2 linked regions of the Allochromatium vinosum DSM 180 genome follow. The protein of the gene in region 2 interacts with the protein of the main gene of each other region in a pairwise test. Links are inferred from orthologs where the notes say so. Each region holds a gene or a part of one and is shown on either strand. Other genes may lie near its edges.

Evidence for each region.
Region 1: the proteins of ileS (region 2) and ALVIN_RS11490 interact in binary tests that used the Escherichia coli proteins (3 or more experiments, as listed by UniProt). The link is inferred for Allochromatium vinosum DSM 180 from one-to-one orthologs.

What each region holds. Positions count from the first base shown.
Region 1 is NC_013851.1:2,621,923-2,627,992, reverse strand. What follows is about bases 1-2,871. They hold ALVIN_RS11490 (HyaD/HybD family hydrogenase maturation endopeptidase), read left to right. Parts: upstream 1-1,077; coding sequence 1,078-1,665; downstream 1,666-2,871. Other genes in these bases: ALVIN_RS11485 (DUF262 domain-containing protein), read right to left, coding at 2,020-2,871; cybH (Ni/Fe-hydrogenase, b-type cytochrome subunit), read left to right, coding at 389-1,081; ALVIN_RS11500 (nickel-dependent hydrogenase large subunit), read left to right, coding at 1-367. Also shown: more of ALVIN_RS11485, read right to left, coding at 2,872-4,314; ALVIN_RS11480 (DUF262 domain-containing protein), read right to left, coding at 4,330-6,039.
Region 2 is NC_013851.1:2,260,085-2,271,989, forward strand. What follows is about bases 4,993-8,415. They hold ileS (isoleucine--tRNA ligase), read left to right. Parts: upstream 4,993-5,386; coding sequence 5,387-8,215; downstream 8,216-8,415. Other genes in these bases: ALVIN_RS09820 (HD-GYP domain-containing protein), read right to left, coding at 4,993-5,159; lspA (signal peptidase II), read left to right, coding at 8,251-8,415. In the rest of the region: ALVIN_RS09805 (DMT family transporter), read right to left, coding at 1-631; ALVIN_RS09810 (hypothetical protein), read right to left, coding at 737-1,666; ALVIN_RS16650 (methyltransferase domain-containing protein), read right to left, coding at 1,730-3,829; more of ALVIN_RS09820, read right to left, coding at 3,882-4,992; more of lspA, read left to right, coding at 8,416-8,736; rimK (30S ribosomal protein S6--L-glutamate ligase), read left to right, coding at 8,733-9,638; ALVIN_RS09840 (retropepsin-like aspartic protease family protein), read right to left, coding at 9,642-10,415; ALVIN_RS09845 (SLC13 family permease), read left to right, coding at 10,575-11,905. UniProt on the Escherichia coli protein: Catalyzes the attachment of isoleucine to tRNA(Ile). As IleRS can inadvertently accommodate and process structurally similar amino acids such as valine, to avoid such errors it has two additional distinct tRNA(Ile)-dependent editing activities.

The sequences.
Region 1 (6,070 bases), 360 kb from region 2 along the record:
TCTCAAGGCCGGCGACAGCGCGACCGCCAATCCCGACAAATGGGAGCCGCGAACCTGGCCGAAACTGACCAAGGGTGTCGGCACCACCGAGGCTCCACGCGGTGCGCTCGGGCACTGGGTGGTGATCGAGAAGGGCAAGATCGCCAACTATCAGGCCGTGGTGCCGACGACCTGGAACGGCTCGCCGCGCGATCCGGCGGGCAACATCGGCGCTTTCGAGGCCGCGCTCCTGAACACGCCAGTGGCGGTTCCCGATCAGCCGCTGGAGATCCTGCGCACGCTGCACAGCTTCGATCCCTGTCTGGCCTGCTCGACGCACATCATGAGCCCGGACGGCGAGGAGCTGACGCGGGTCAAGGTCCGCTGATTGGAGGAACAGGCTATGTCTATGTACACCGGCGTCCCAACGGTCAAGCGCACGGCCGTCTATGTCTACCAAACCCCGGTGCGGATCTGGCACTGGGTCAATGCGCTCGCGATCACGGTCCTGGCCGTCACCGGCTATCTGATCGCCAATCCGCTGCCGAGCCTGCCGGGCGAGGCCAGCGATCACTATCTGATGGGAAACATCCGCTTCCTGCATTTCGCGGCGGGCTATGTGTTCCTGGTCGGTTTCCTGTTCCGGCTCTATTGGGCGGTCGTGGGCAATCGCTACTCGCGTCAGTTGTTCACCTTGCCCTTCTGGCGGCGCGGATTCTGGAGCGAGCTGGTGCACGAGCTGCGCTGGTATGCCTTCCAGGAGCCGGAGCCGCGCAAATACGTCGGGCACAATCCGCTGGCGCATTTGTTCATGGTCATCATCATCACGGTCGGCGGGCTGGTGATGATGGTCACGGGGTTTGCGCTCTATTCCGAGCAGACCGGGCTGGGGAGTTGGCAGGACGATCTCTTCGGCTGGGTCATACCGGCCGTCGGCCAGAGCCAGGACGTGCGCATGTGGCACCACTGGGGGATGTGGGTCATCGTCGTGTTCGTGATGCTGCACGTCTATACCGCCATCCGCGAGGACATCATGTCGCGTCAGAGTCTCATCAGTACCATGGTCAGCGGGTGGCGCATGTTCAAGGATGATCGGCCATGAGCGCCGACCCCAATGTGCTGGTTCTCGGCATCGGCAACGTGCTCTGGGCCGACGAGGGTTTCGGCGTGCGGGTGATCGAGGAGATCGCCCGCCGCTCTCGCTTCGGCCCCAACGTGCGTCTGCTCGACGGCGGCACCCAGGGCATCTATCTGGTCGACGACATCCGCTGGGCTGAGGTGCTGGTGGTGTTCGATGCCATCGACTATGGGCTGACGCCCGGCACGCTCAAACGGGTCGAGGGCGACGAGGTGCCCAAGTTCATGGGCGCCAAGAAGATGAGCCTGCACCAGACCGGCTTCCAGGAGGTGCTGGCGCTGGCCGATCTGCTCGGCGACTATCCGCGCCATCTGCTGTTGATCGGCGTGCAGCCGGTCGAGCTGGACGACTTCGGCGGCAGTCTGCGCCCCGAGGTCAAGGCGCAGATCGAGCCGGCGATCGGGCTGGCGCGCGCGTATCTGGAGTCGTTCGGCATTGACTGGGAGGACTGTGAGACGTCTGAAGCGGCGGACTATCGTGATCTGCCGCACCCATCTCTGGGGCTGGAGGTCTACGAATCCGGGCGTCCGTGCAGCGATGCCGTGTAAGGCGATTTTCAGAAGAAAAGTTATGGTAGAGCCAAAGATGGGTGGTGTCCCTCATTTTCCTTGAGTGTTAGGCCAAGCTACTAAACCACGTCCGGTTCGAGAAACGTCTTTTGTAGGTGCGGCTTCAGCCGCATGTTCGACCGATGAGGCTGAAGCCGCACCTACAGCAAAATGATGCATTTCATCCCGGACGGGGTTTAGTACCGCGCACGGCAAATATTCTGGATAATAGTGGCTTGGTCTGCCCGACGGTATTGAGGGGTGATAGACCATTGTCAATGGCCACGAGAATTGACCCATTCAGGCGTCGGGTCCGACAACCAACGGAACAGAAACTTGCGCTAGACGCAACAGCTATAGACCTTTTTGTACCAGAGCGCGAAGCAGGTCGGCCCCACGTTGCACCCGGTCTACAGTATCGAGCGAATGACCGTTCACCTGCACTTGGGGAATCCTCAAGAGCCCATCGGCATTTACCTCATGGTCTATACAGACCTCCCAGAATTTTGCCGCGTCATCCTCGTTTTGCGGAGCGCGTAGTTGTAGCCCAGAGTTTACGCACCGCATCCGCGTACCACTGTTCGTAAGGCGCATCCAACGCTCTTCGGTCTCGTAGCCTGCGAACCACGGACCATTAACTCTGTCTTGCCAGACTGTTCCCGTAACAGCGTCGTCCGGAACAGTGCTCTGCACCCGAATTGCGGAGAGGTATGGATCGCGATAGTAGCTAGCCATAGTCTGCCTATCCAGCATGCACATTTCGTAGTCCATTGCCCTTGTCGCGTGGGCATAGACGCCAGACCGACCCGCGCGCATCTCCGGGTACTTCACGAAGTACCAGCGCCAGTCCAAGCCTTGTGCGGCGTCAAAGTTGTTCAACCAATTCTGCGTGAAGTCCTTGAGTGCTAAAACGACGTCGCCGTTTCCTTGGGCAACAACATCGAGAAGGTGGCCGAGTGACCTGCGGATAGGTGTAAGGACAGCCCGACTCGACCCCGTTAGGATCTCCGTTCGCCATTGTGCCAAGATAACGCCCGACCCGAACTTCGAGAACCGATTAAGATCGATGCGGCGCGAGTAGTCGCCAGCCGCAAGCAACGCGCCGGTCAGAACCGGAAGCACCGCCGGGGTGGCGAATACAGCGTGGAACGCGTTCGCCAGCTTCTCAAACACCGTTGCATCGAATTCGAAGGCGGCCAGAGCGCCGCGTAGAAGTGTGTGGTCCTCAAGACGGAAGAGCACGTCCTTAAGATCAGGCGTTTGCTCCAGAAACTGGACTTTTAGCTGCTCATCGGCAACCTGCGCCTGGTTGAAGCTCTTGATGTCCAAGAGATTCAGATGCTCAGCATCGGCCTCGATGAGGTATCGAGTGTCCTTGAGTAGATTGGGCATCCTGTCAGCACGGAGTTCGTTACCCGAGGCTTCAATCAGGTTCCGAAGTATGCGAACCCGGCGCAGAAATTCCGGCGTGTGTTGATGCGGCCGGTGTAGCAGGACCGCGTAGAGGAGCAGGGTTTTCGGCCAGCTTCGGTGTACCCGGCCCTGGCAGCACTCCGCAAAGAGATCGACCGAGCCGTCCGGCGGTATCCCGAAGAGAACCACGGTGTCCGGAGGCGCATTGTCGCCCTGAGCAGGCGGGTGCGAGAAGGTCTGCGCGAACACGGCGGACGTGTCAATGCCAACCCAGGTGTCGAAGCTTTTGATCAGAAAGTCCAGGTGCGCCAGTGCATTCGGGTTGCCTGGACCGTAGACACGCTCGGCAAGGGATTCGATGTCATCCGCAGGGATCCGACCGTCGCGCCACTCGCAGACGTCGCTAATGAACTGAAAGTAGTGAAGGAAGGCCTCGTCGACACTGTTTTCGGTCCTTCGCCGGAACCGCCATAGCAGGTCAGCCCACACCCCATCGACCTTCAGTGCGAACCCCTCGACGCGCTCAGGGCAGGAAACCTCTAAGATCTGCTCGAACCGCGCCTTGAAATTCTCAAACGGCGTCAGCGGTTTCCCGCGCGAGTTCATCTTAATGTAGAGATCCTCGGTCAAACCCATATTCTCGATCGGCAGCAGTTGGAACGAGATCGCCGGATTTTGGGGGCGCACGAGACGGTTCCAGGCGGCAACACAATCTGCCGTAGCAAAGCGTTCATGGATTGCCTCAAGCATGCGCAACATCGACTGGATCGTCGGATCGTGCTGCCAGCTATACAAAAACCAGTGCTGATCTTCGAACCACGCGCGCAGACGTGCGTCGGCCGGAGGCGTTGACTCGACGAGGCACTCGCAGAACCGCCGCGCGCTGGGACGCGTCGCGTATTCAAAGCGCTTCCACCCCTGTTCCTGCTCAAGGCGATCAGCGCGCCACGCCAGATACCAGTGCAGCAAAAAGAGGGTGGTCAGCCGCTGCTGACCGTCGAGCGGGCGGAGCGTCCCGTCGATCACATCGCCGTAGATGAAATCGAGGCTGAGTGGGCTTCCCTTATTTGTCACAGCATTGTGTATGGCATCAAGAAATTGGGCGCGGATGCGTGCTACCGCCTCACTGTCTCGCCCCTGCGCATAATCGCGCTGGATGATTGGGATCTCGATGCGGACCACAGCAGGAGCGTTACCCTGCGGCTGGTTGAATAGGCCGTTGTAAGATGTCGTCATCGCTGAGGCTGCTCTTTACTTTAGGTAGGAACCGACACCACCCTCGGGCGAAAGGATCGCAGACAGGTAAGCGTTGCGATCCTTCGTACTCCAAAAATGGAATTGCTGCGCGTCTGCGTCGGTGTAGTACTTGAGGAAGACTTGACGCGTACAGATGGGAATGTAAGCGCCTTGCCGATCCAGCGCTAGGATACGCCGCCGCTTGACTTCAAACGCCGAATTGCTGAGCACGCTGTTGTGGCCATTGGCGAGAAGCGCAAGGTTCGATATTGAGTGCACGGTATGGCCTGCCGCTGGAGGTGACGTGTCGGCGAATGTAAATGCCGCTGATACGTCTCGCACGAGTTCCTGGAACACTTGGCCATCGATAGCGTTACCAATAATGTTGTCGATGCGCTGAAGGAGTGCGTTCCGGAGATTCGGGTCGATCGATGTCAGGTCAGCGAGCGCCTCACGGTGCAGTTGTAACCACTCCCGCCACTGCTCCTTAATCGTGAGGGTATCTGCGTGCTGCGCATGAATGTGCTCAAGCGACCAGGCTTGTTCCCTGTGGAGGCGGAACGAATACCGTTCGCTCGACCCCTGTATCCGGCGCACCGTTTCGACGTTCATCAGTAGGAGCAGCCGAGTACACTTTTTTTTGTCTGACTCGTAGCTAAGGGACGCCACGGCAGTGGGTGTGAGGTTGAGGGTTTCCCTGATTCGCCTGTCAAGGATGGCGTCAAACTCGCGTTTATTCTGATTGCCGGCCAGTGACACGAGGTCGCCGAACCGCTGACCGATCGCCACCAGATAGCCGATTTTATGATAGTGATCTCGGCTTTCGTACCAGCCGAGAATGAGTTCATAAAGTGCAACGACTTCGTTCCAGACCGCTTCTGATCCGTTCGCTTCAACCCGCGCGCGAAGAACGTCGAACGTATGGAATTGCGGGCGTGCTGCGCCGTGCGGCCCACCGGCGAGGGTATCGAGCAGCAGGGTGATCCGCGTTGGGGTGTTGACAGTGGCCTCGTCGGCAATGAACGCCCAGATATCGGGATGCTGGAGACTGCGTTCGATGGTGTCCCACTGCGCCGCGATTTCGTGGGTTCTGTCCACGACGCCACCGGCGTTGTGACGACTCGAGAGCAACAGGGCTTTAAAGAGCTCGGCGTCAGTGAGGGGAATGCGGCCAACATTCAACCGCGTGAATAAAGTCGTGGCGTCGAGCTCCTGCGGCGCTTCGTACCAGATGACCCGCACACTTTGGACGAGATAGCGAAAGACCTCATCAGCTATGTTTTGACGTTGGATCGGTGTCGGCCCATTCTTTTCAAACCATGCCTGGATGCATGTGTAGGCTACATGCAAGTGAAAAAAATCGATGTTGTCCTCACGCCGCTCATGATCTAGTGTTCTGAGATAATTCTCGACCTGCGACCTGGTGTCATAGGTAATGGAGTAAGGCGGTGGGACGTTTTTGAGGTTTTCGCGGTGCATGTAGAAAAAGACCAAGTACAGTGTCGTTAAACGCTGCTGGCCGTCCACGAGTTCCCATGCATCTTTGCGTTCGGGTTCGCGCTTCACGACAACCGGTTGGAGACTGTAGGGGGCGCCATTGCTATTCCAGATGTCGTTGAGCAATTGATTTACTTCAAGCGAGCTCCAGCGGTACCCTCGCTGGTATCTTGCGACGCGGAATTGTCCGGCGATATCGCCAACAAGCTTTAATTCGAGTATGCACATGTGCGTCATCCATCATTGAAGTGGACTACAA
Region 2 (11,905 bases):
CCAGATAAAACAGCGGCGCAAACAGGAACAACGACACCACGCCGCCGGCGATCCGCAGCCAGGTCGCCGTGAGCGCGTCGACCTCGCCGAGTGCGCCCTTGGCCATGGTCACGGAGACGGCCATCGCCATCACCGACCCCAGACCGAAGAGCACGCCGCGTCGGGTCGCGCGCACGTCCGCGTCCGTTCCCTGCCCGGCCTCGTCCTCGGGTGCCATCAGCACGATGGCCACACCCAGGATGACCAGTCCCACGCCCACCCATTGCAGCCAGAACAGCGACTCGCCCAGAAAGACCACGGCCATGGCGATGGTCGCCACCTGCCCCAGCAGCATGAGCTGCACCACGGTATGCGACGACAGCTCGCGCAACGCCTTGAAAAACAGCGTATCGGCCACCCCGATACCCAGCACGCCGCTGAAGAAGAGCACCAGGGCCGTGGTCCAGCTCATGGCGTTCGGACCGATCAGCCAAATCAGCCCCCCCAGAACGACCAGCCCGAAGACGCCCTTGGCGAAAGCCAGAGCCATGGCCGGCAACTGCTCGGCGAAGGGTTTCAGCAGCAGCGCACCAACCGCCCAGGTCGCCGCCGAACCGAGGGCGGCGAGGATACCGATCAGTTCCAGGGCCATGAGCGCCCCACACCGATCGGGACGTTCCAAGTCCTCATAGGATGCAATGTAGCCAAAGACTGCATACGGATTCCATCACGGATTTTGACGTTATCGGCACGCACGCTACGGCCCTGGAGTCAGACTTTGACGCAGGTCGTTCACGATTTCGCCCACGGACTGGGTGGTCGGTTCGCCCATCTCGTTGGGTTCCATGATGAGCCGGTCGGACTGGGCGCTCAGCGCGTCGAGGATGGCCGAAGCCTCGGCCGTGCGTCCTTCCTGGATGTATTGGCGGGCCAGATAGGTCTGGAGCGTCGGGATGGCATCGATCCCCTGATCGGTGACGACTTCGCCATAGGGCGAGGTGCTCACGAGCGACTCATAGTACATTTCCGCGCTCTGGGTATTGCGATTCATGGCCGCGTCGAGCGCCTGCTCGGCGACTGCCACGCTGGTGGCCCAGGACTCCGGATAGTTGGTCATGAGACTGTTGAGTGCGGCCTCGCGCTCGGCCCGCTCGGCCTGGGTCTCGTTACCGCGCTTCGGGCGCGCCTTCTGGCTGAGTTCGGTGAGACGCTGGAAATCGCTCTGACCATAGGTCTCCAGATCACGCTGGCGCATCTGGGTCGCACGTTCGCTGAGACGCTGACGACTCTCCTCGAAGCGCGCGCGCGTGGCGTACTGCTCACCGAGGGCCGTCAACAGCGGCTCGCTACCAGGCGGACCACTCAAGATCGGCGCCGCCGCGTCGAGTCCGGAGGCCCGCATCACGCGCGTGATCTGGGCGAGTTGGCGCTCCAGCCCCTCGATGCGCCGTGCCTGTTCGTCGAGCAGGCGTTCAGCGATCGAGCCGGGGGCCTCGCCGGCAGGCGCCATCTCAGGCGTCTCCGCGCGAACCGTCCGCGCACCCTCGACCTGGGGTTCCCGGATGTTTGCAGAGGCCATGTGATCGTCCGCACGCTTGTGTAGGGGCGAGAATTGCAGCCCGATCGCGACGAGCGACAAAATCAGGGCGATGGCGCCCAGAATCAGTGCCGACTGTGGTGATTTCATGATTGTGAACTCCGGTATGAATGCGAACGCCAGACGCCGTCTCGGGTGCGACCATCGCTGTACTCAGCGTGAGAACACCATCAGATAGCGCTGCGGGATCACCTGCTCGCTGGATTCGAGTTCAAAGCCATAGGCCTTCAACTGCGAGGCGATCAGCTCCTGGCGAATGTAGGGACCATGGTAGGGCAACAGGCCGTCCTCGACCGGACCGTTGTCGACGATCACCAGATGCCCCTCGGGCTTCAGGGCTTTGAGGATGCTGGCGATCATGCCGTCACGCTCGGCCTGGGAGGAGACACCATAGAGGATGTGATAGAGCGAGCACATGAAGACCATATCGGCCGTGCCGGGGTCCGGAATCTCGAAGCCATCGGTGGCCGAGACCGTGCCGACGACCTGTTTCAAGCCCCATTTGCTCGCCAGGCCATTGAGATATTCGACGTGAGAGTCCTTGGTGTCGAAGGCCAGCACCTGCCCCGTCGACCCGACCCGCTCGGCGAATTTGAACGTGTAGAAACCGGGACCGCTGCCGATGTCGACCACCCGGTCGCCGGCCTTCAGCGGCAGACGCTCCATGATCTTGGGCGACTGCTCCCAACTGTCGCGCTTCGGGTTGTTGAAGAGGATGAAATCCTCCAATGCCTGACGGCGGATGATGCCGATCTCGCGCGTCTTCTCGTCGGTCGCCTCCTCGATCGGAATAGAGGTTGCCTCCAGCTTGTATTTCCTGGCGATGTAGAACTTGAGATCGGCGTAGTCGTTCCGAGCGAGATAGGCGATGAACTCGGCCGTGAGTGGATCGCGCGTCAATTCACGCCTCTCGTCCTCAGTGGCGATCAGATACCGGGCGATCCATTGCAGGGCGGTGTATTCGCCGCCGAAGTTTTCGTTGGGGATGATCTTGTCGTAGAGCTGGATCGCTTGGCGCGCGGCCGCGGCATCTGAGTCGTTGAGTGCCTTGAGCATCAATCGGCCGGCAGCGATGCCGAAGGGCGTGATGTCGAAGGAGTCGAGGCTGCCGATGTGGATCACGGAATGCGAGTCGCTCACGCGAATCGAGTCCTGCTCCGGCGCCTGGGTGTAGACCGGCGGCTTGGGCGCCTGGGGCGCGCTCTTGCGCAGCACCAGCAGATAACGGTAGGGCGACAGATCCTCGTTCGCGACCAGCTCGAAGCCATAGTGATAGAGCTGGGCCTGGACGAACTCCCGATCCACGTAAGCATTGTGCAGCGAAGCGCCGTCATGGTCGCGATTGTCGAGCACGACCAGATAACCGCCCGGGCGCAGCGTCTGGTTCAGGGTCTCCATGAACGCGTCGCGCTCGGTCGGCTGGCTCCAGGCGTAGAGCACATGATAGAGCGAGGAAATGAAGACCAGATCGGTCGGGTCGCGCACCACGATGTCGTTTGGCTTGGAGTGCACGGGGCGCACGCCGTCGATGCCGGACTGGTCGACGAAGGTCTTGAGCTGCGCGACATAGGCCTCCTCGGTATCGGCGGCATACACGACCGCCTCCGGTCCCAGCGCCTCGGCGATCCGGGTCGAGAAGTAGCCGAAACCCGCGCCCAGGTCGATCACCCGGCGCACCTTGGGTTCGAGTCCGGCGATGATCTCGACGACCCGGTCGGTGGCATCCCACTGCGAGCGCATCGGGTTGTTGAACAGCAGCAGGTCGTCGAGAAAGGTGAGCCGGTCCAGGTGCGTCTCGGGATCGTTCGGCGTGTAGTCGCCCGCGCGATACTTGCGCTGGAGATATTCCCGCAAGTTCCTGGCGTCCTCGCCGAGGAAGAAGTCGAAATACGCCCGCTCCAGCCTGGATTCGGGACGCGCCGCCTCCAGGCCGACCGCGTTGGCGTGCAGCCAGGCCCGTCCCAGCCAGATCAGGGCCGAACCATTGCCGCCCGGAACCTCGCCTGACTGATGGGTTTCGATGCCTTCGATCGCGCGGGCGACCCGGTCGGGATCCCGGGTCTCCAGCCCCTCGAAGAGCATCTGAGCACTCGCGCGCGCCGCCTCGGTCACTGGATTGGGGACGGCCCCGACACGCACCATCGAACGCTTGCCCGGCAAGGGTACCTCAAGCGCCGGCGAGGCCGGTTCGGTCGCCAACACAGGTTGGACAATGGCGATCGCCAGCAAGGAGGTAAGCAGCAACGGCAGCATGGTGAGTGGTCCCAGCGATAAAAGAGCGCAAGGTTAGCAAAGCAAGCGCCATTCAGCGACCCGAACCGCTCCGGGCGCCCTGGAAGTAATAACTGAGTTTGTCCGAGAGATTGAGATATTCGATCTGGGTCTGGGTCAGTTCGGAGCGATGCAGGCTCTCGCGAATCCCGGTCCCCTCCTCGATCAGATCCAGCACCAGAGCCTCCTCGGCGGGGATCTCGTCGGAGTAGACCAGCACGTTGGGCTTGAGCAGGTCGTCGGCGTTGATCGAGATGACGACCGCGATGCGCTCGTCGTTCAGACGCACCACGGTACCGGGCGGATAGACGCCCAGGTTGGTGATGAAGGTCGTCAAGACCTTGGGGTCGTAGCACTGACGCTCCTTGGAATACATGCGCGAGACGGCCTGATGCGGCGAGAGGCCGCGTTCGCCGCCGAAGCCGTTGCAGAGATTGTCGTAGCGATTGACCACAGTCAGGATACGTGTGAGCAATCCGATATCGTTGGCACGCAGTCCGCCGGGATAACCGCTGCCATCCAGATGCTCGTGATGCTTGGCGATGATCTCGATGACACCGACCGGCAGTGTACCGATCTGACGGGCGATCTCGGCGCCGTAACGCGGATGCTGCTCATAGAAGCGTCGCTCGGGTTCGATGAGCGGCTCTTTCTTCATCAGGATCTGGGCGGGGATCTTCAGGTGCCCCAGGTCATGGAAGAGTCCGCCCTGACCGAGCAGACGCAACTGTCCCTGTTCGAGTCCCAGCTTGCGCCCGAGCACCAACGCCAGAGCCGAGACATTGATGGCATGGTTGTAGCTGTTCTCGTCCTGATGCTTGAGATTGACCAGCTGCACCGTCGTCTCGGCGTCCTCGGTCAGCTCGCCGACCATGCTGTCGACCAGCTCGCCGGCCTCCTCGGCCGCCTGCGCGGGCGATGAGCGCAGATGCGCCATGAGTTTGCGCGCCAGACCCACTTTCTGGACATAGGACTTGGCACACTGGTTCAGGCGTGAGCGGCGCTGCTTCAGGCGCTGGATACGCTCGTTCTTCTCGGCCCAGAGCGTCGATTGAAGATCGTCCTGGCTGTCGTCGGCCGGATCCGTGGTGTTCTCGGGCACGGCTTCAGCCAATTCTTCCTCGCTGAAGGCTTCGCTGCGATCCAGGTCGACTTTGACCTGCTCGATGTCGAGCTGGCGCAGGATGCTCAGTTGACGCTGATTGCGGATCTTGAAATTGTTCGTCAAGAACGGATGGCTCATCCAGGGCAGATCGAGCATCACGAACAGGCCGATGCGTAGCTGAGTCTTGTCGAGAAACTTTTCGTTCACGTGTCGAACCGCATCCTGACTGTTTAGGCTTGGGTTTGTGCGTGCTCCGGCTCTCGCGACCCCGTGCGGGCGATCGGCGGAATGTAGTTGGCGTGATTCTATAACGGTTGTATGTCCCGTCGTCCGACTCGTTCCATCACGCGCGGCTTGATTCTGCGCGCGCCCACTTGTAGCTTGCATCACCAAGCCGCGTCCGGCATGACATGTCTCTTCAGGATCGAACCCCAGTGACCGACTACAAGCCCACACTCAACCTCCCCAAGACCGATTTCGCCATGAAGGCCAACCTCGCCCAGCGCGAGCCCGAGATGCTCAAGCGCTGGGAGACGCTCGACGTCTACGGCCAGATCCGCGCCGCGCGCGCCGGAGCGCCGACCTTCATCCTGCACGACGGCCCGCCCTACGCCAATGGCGAGATCCATATCGGTCATGCCGTCAACAAGGTCTTGAAGGACATCATCGTCAAGTCGCGCACGCTCGACGGCTTCGATGCCCCGTACGTGCCCGGCTGGGACTGCCACGGGTTGCCGATCGAGTTGCAGGTCGAGAAGAAGCACGGCAAGCCGGGGCACAAGATCAGCGCCGCCGAGTTCCGGGTCGCCTGCCGCGACTATGCCGCCAAGCAGGTCGACAAGCAGCGGATCGACTTCAAGCGGCTCGGCGTGCTCGGCGACTGGGAGCGCCCCTATCTGACCATGGACTTCGGTTTCGAGGCCGAGATCATCCGCTCGCTCGGGCGCATCATCGCCAACGGACATTTGCAGAAGGGTGAGAAGCCGGTGCACTGGTGTGTCGACTGCGGTTCGGCGCTGGCCGAGGCCGAGGTCGAGTATGCCGACAAGCAATCCATCGCCATCGACGTGCGTTTTGCGGTGGTCGATCCGGCCATGCTCGAACTACGCTGCCATGGCAGCCCCAACGGGTGCGGCGAGGGGCCGGTCTCGGTCGTGATCTGGACCACCACGCCCTGGACCCTGCCCGCGAACCAGGCCGTCGCGCTCAATGCCGAACTCGAGTACGTCATCGTCGAGGCCGTCACCGAGCAGGGCCGCGAACGGCTGCTGGTCGCCGAGGGACTGCTCAAGGACACCATGGATCGCTGGAGCGTCCAGGAGTATCGGGTCGTCGGCTACGGACGCGGCATCGACTTCGAAGGGGTCAAGCTGCGTCATCCCTTCTATGATCGCGAGGTGCCGATCATCGTCGGCGAGCATGTCACGCTGGACGCCGGTACCGGCGCCGTCCACACTGCGCCCGGCCATGGTCTGGAGGACTACATCGTCGGTCAACGCTATGGTCTGGCAGTCGACAATCCGGTCGGCGGCGACGGGCGCTTCCTGCCCGGCACCCCGCTGTTCGAGGGCGAGAACGTTTTCAAGGCCAACGAGCATGTGGTCGAGGTGCTCAAGCAGCACGGCGCGCTGCTCCTGGAGACACGCTTCACCCACAGCTACCCGCACTGCTGGCGTCACAAGACGCCGATCATCTTCCGCGCCACGCCGCAATGGTTCATCAGCATGGACAAGCAGGGCTTGCGCGACACCGCCCTGAGCGAGATCGAAGGGGTGCGCTGGATGCCCGATTGGGGCCAGAGCCGCATCGAGGGCATGGTGCGCGGCCGGCCCGACTGGTGCATCTCGCGCCAGCGCACCTGGGGCGTGCCGATTCCGCTGTTCGTCCACAAGGAGACCGGCGCGCTGCATCCGCGCACCGATGAGCTGATCGAGCTGGTGGCCAAGCGGGTCGAGAAGCACGGCATCGAGGCCTGGTTCGCGCTGGAGCCGGCCGATCTGCTCGCCGACGAGGGTGCGCTCTACGACAAGGTGCACGATACCCTGGACGTCTGGTTCGACTCGGGCGTGACCCATGCCTGCGTGCTCGAACATCGCGACGGACTGAGCACCCCGGCCGATCTCTATCTGGAAGGCTCGGACCAGCATCGCGGCTGGTTCCAGTCCTCGCTCATGACCTCGGTGGCCATGCACGGGCGTGCGCCCTATCGTCAGGTACTCACCCACGGCTTCACCGTCGATGCCAAGGGCGAGAAGATGTCCAAATCCAAGGGCAACGTGGTCAGCCCGCAGGATGTGATGAAGACGCTCGGGGCCGACATCATCCGGCTGTGGGTGGCGGCGACCGATTATCGCAGCGAGATGAGCGTCTCCGACGAGATCCTCAAGCGCACGGCGGACGCCTACCGACGTATCCGCAACACGGCGCGCTTCCTGCTCGCCAATCTGGAAGGCTTCGACCCGGCGGTCAACTGTGTCGCACCGTCGGAGATGATCGAACTCGACCGCTGGGCCGTCGACCGCGCGCACCGGCTGCAACAGGAGGTGATCGCGGCGTATCGGGACTATCAGTTCCATCTGATCTATCAGAAGGTGCAGCAGTTCTGCGTGGTCGACCTGGGCGGGTTCTATCTCGACGTCATCAAGGACCGTCAGTACACCACCCCGGCCGACAGCCTGCCGCGTCGCTCGTGCCAGACGGCGATGTATCACATCATCGAGGCCATGAGCCGCTGGCTGGCGCCCATCCTCAGCTTCACCGCCGATGAGATCTGGGCCGCGATTCCGGGTGAGCGCGCCGAGACCATCTTCACCGAGACCTGGTACGAGGGGCTGTTCGCGCTCGACGCCGGCGATTCGATGGACCGCGCCTTCTGGGATCAGGTGATCACCGCGCGTCTGGCGATCGGTCCGGCGCTGGAGAATGCGCGCAAGGGCGGAGCGATTGGTTCGTCGCTCGACGCCGAGCTGGATCTGTACTGCTCGGAGGCGCTGCTCGATGTGCTGGGCCGGCTCGGAGAGGAACTGCGCTTTGCGCTCATCGTCTCCGAGACGCGCCTGCACCCGCTGGCCGCGCGTCCGGATGATGCGGTCGCGACCGAGCTGGATGGACTGGCCGTGCGCGTCAGTGCCTCCGAGCACGCCAAATGCGTGCGTTGCTGGCACCATCGCGCCGACGTGGGCGTCAATCCGGAGCATCCCGAACTCTGCGGACGCTGTGCCGAGAACGTCGCCGGCAGCGGCGAGACGCGGCGCTTCGCCTGATCGAACGAACCGCACTTCAACACGGATATTCAGCCTTGAAAAACTGGCTCTGGCTCTCACTGGCGATCCTCGTACTGGATCAGGCCAGCAAATGGATGGTGCTCCTGGCGCTCGAACCCTACGAGGTCGTCGCACTGATGCCCAACGTCAATCTGACGCTCATGTTCAACACCGGCGCGGCCTTCAGTTTCCTGGCAGACTCCGGCGGCTGGCAGCGCTGGTTCTTCGTGGTGCTGGCGCTCATCGTCAGCGGCGTGCTGGTCGGCTGGCTGCGGCGGCTTCCGGCCCATGAACGCCTGCACGCCGCCGCGCTGGCGCTCATCATCGGCGGCGCGGTCGGCAACCTCATCGACCGCGCGCTACTCGGGCATGTGGTCGACTTCATCCAGGTCTATCTGCCCGTCATCCCGCTGGCGATCTTCAACCCCTGGCCGGCGTTCAACATCGCCGACAGCGCCATCACGATCGGCGTGGTCCTGTTGCTGCTCGCCACCCTGCGCACCGAGGCACCACGCGCATGAGAATCGCGATCCTCTCGCGCAATGCCTCGCTCTACTCCACGCGCCGTCTGGTCGAGGCGGCGCGCGCGCGCGGGCACGAGACCAAGGTGATCGACGTGTTGCGCTGCTACATGAACATCACCTCGCACGCCCCATCGATCCACTACAAGGGCGACGACCTCACCGACTTCGATGCCGTCATCCCGCGCATCGGCGCCTCCGTGACCTTCTACGGCACGGCGGTGCTGCGTCAGTTCGAGATGATGGGCGTCTATCCGCTCAACGAGTCGGTGGCCATCTCGCGCGCACGCGACAAGCTGCGCTCGCTGCAACTCCTGGCACGCAAGGGCATCGGGCTGCCGATCACCGGCTTTGCCCATGCCCCGGACGATGTGCAGGATCTGATCAAGATGGTCGGCGGCGCGCCCCTGGTCATCAAGCTCCTGGAAGGCACCCAGGGCATCGGCGTGGTGCTGGCCGAGACCCACAAGGCGGCCGAGAGCGTGATCGAGGCGTTCATGGGCCTCAAGGCCAACATCCTGGTGCAGGAATACATCAAGGAAGCCAATGGCGCCGACATCCGCTGTTTCGTCATCGGCGACAAGGTGGTGGCGACCATGAAGCGTCAGGCCAAGGCCGGCGAGTTCCGCTCCAACCTGCACCGTGGCGGTACGGCCTCGCTGATCCGCATCACGCCCGAGGAACGCTCGACTGCCGTTCGCGCGGCACGCATCGTCGGGCTGAACGTGGCCGGCGTCGACATCCTGCGTTCCAATCACGGACCTGTGGTGATGGAGGTCAACTCATCGCCCGGACTCGAAGGCATCGAGTCGGCCACCGGCAAGGACATCGCCGGACTCATGATCGACTTCATCGAGAAGAACGCGGCCATCGGCAAGACACGCACCCGCGGTCAGGGCTAGCGTTCACTTCAGCACCAGCGTCAGCTGATTCGCGTCGTCATCGATGGTCATGCGGAAACGCCCGAGCAGGCTCATGCCCAGCAGCGAGGTTCCGCCCAGACGCTGGTCGTCGATGAACGCGACCTCCACGTCCGCGAGTCGCTTGGAACCGACCCAGATGGCCGCGACCCGCCCGATACGCGCCTCGACCGCGCCGTTGGCCGTCTGGACCTGCTGTTGCAGGAGTGCATCCGGCGTCAGGCCGAGCGAGGCGATCCGCGAGACCGGCAGCACCACGCGATCGGCTCCCGTGTCGATGAGCATCGATTCCTGGATGGGCGCACCGCCGGATGTCCCTTCCAGTCCCAGCGTCACCAGATGCGAGACCCCGCGGCGCTGGGTCGCCAGCACGATCTCGTCCCCGCTCGCCGGCGCCGTCTCCGGCGACTCGCCGCCTTCGACCACCATGGGCGGCGGCACATAGGCGGCTTTCTCTCCGAGGATGATGACACGTTCGATGCCGGCGTCCGGCGTCTGCACGATCACATGATCGAAGTCTTCCAGGAGCAGATGCAGTCGCTCGATGAGCGTTTCACCGGCCGAGTGCGCTGTGGCGCCTTGGGTCTGTTCGAGACCGCGCACGTCGAAATCGAGTTCGCGGCTGAGTCGGTCGAGTTCGGTGGCGACCTCGACCCGAGCGGATTGAGCGGGCATCGTCCGCCCCGGCGCCTGGGCTTGGACCAGCCCGATGCCGAACAACAACAGCACGGTCAGCGAGCGTGGGTCGAACGTCGGCATGGTCGAGCACTCCGTCGGGACGATGAGATCCCGCCATTATAGTCGTGAGCCCTGCGTCTGATTGACCCGAGGTCTTTGAAAAAGTCAGGAATATTAGCGTTTCTTAACGTAACATGATCGCCTCTCCAACCCACACGTAACCATACACGAGGACACGCCATGCTCGACGCCATCCGTGCCCTGTCCAAGACGGACATCGCGGGCGCCGCCTTTGCCGTTGCCGCCATCTATCTGGCCGGAATCGTCCCGACGGCCGAGATCGCCTGGGTGAGCGGTTTTCTGCTGCTGACGGTCTTTCTGTTCGCTTTCGAGGTTGTCAGTGTCGACGTGGCGGCGATCACCGTCATGGTGCTGCTGGGTCTGACGAGCCTGGCTGCGCCCCTGATGGGCCTCGAACAGGGACTGGTGCCGGTCGAGCATCTGTTCGACGGTTTCGCCAGTAATGCCGTGATCTCGATCATCGCGGTCATGATCGTCGGCGCCGGGCTGGACAAGACCGGGATCATGTCCAAGGTCGCCGCCTTCATCATGCGTATCGGCGGCTCGACCGAGAAGCGCATCATCCCGCTGATCTCGGGCACGGTCGGGGTCATCTCCAGCTTCATGCAGAACGTCGGCGCCGCCGCGCTCTTCATCCCCGTCGTCAGCCGCATCTCGGCGCGCACCGGGTTGCCGATGTCGCGACTGCTCATGCCCATGGGCTTTTGCGCCCTGCTCGGCGGCACCATCACCATGGTCGGTTCCAGCCCGCTGATCCTGCTCAACGATCTGATCCTGACCTCCAATCAGGCTCTGCCCGAGGGCGTGGCGCCGATGAAGACCTTCGGGCTGTTCGACGTGACGCCGATCGGTGTCGCGCTCCTGCTCACGGGCATCGTCTATTTCGTGCTGGCCGGGCGTCTGGTGCTGCCGGTCCATGGCGCGACCAAAGCCGAGGGCGGCGACACCCGCACCTATTTTGCCGAGACCTATGGTCTGACCGACTTCGAGATCGGCGAATTCCGTGTGCCCAACAGCGACAGCCATCTGATCGGGATGAGCGTCGATGAGCTGGAACAGACCTGGCGGGTGCGTCTGGTCGGCGTCGAGAAGGGCGACGGACTGCGCTTCGGTGCCGATGGCGTCGACCGCACGCTCGGCATCACGCCCGGCAGCACACTGGCGCTGCTCGGTACGGCCGATTCGCTCCTGGACGTGGCCAACGCCAACAAGCTCGTACGCAAGCGCGATCTCGACCGCTTCGCCGAGGTCATGTCCGCGACCAAGTCCGGTGTCGCCGAGATCGTCATCCCGCCCGGTTCCAGCCTGATCGGCAAGACCGCGCGTGATGTCTGGATGCGCAAGACCTATGGTCTGTCGCTGCTGGCCATCAATCGCGGCGGCACCCAGATCACCTACAAGACCGGCGGGGTGCGCAACACGCCCTTCGCCGCCGGTGACGCGCTGGTGGTGCAGACCACCTGGGCCGATCTGGCGCGCCTGGAGAAGGA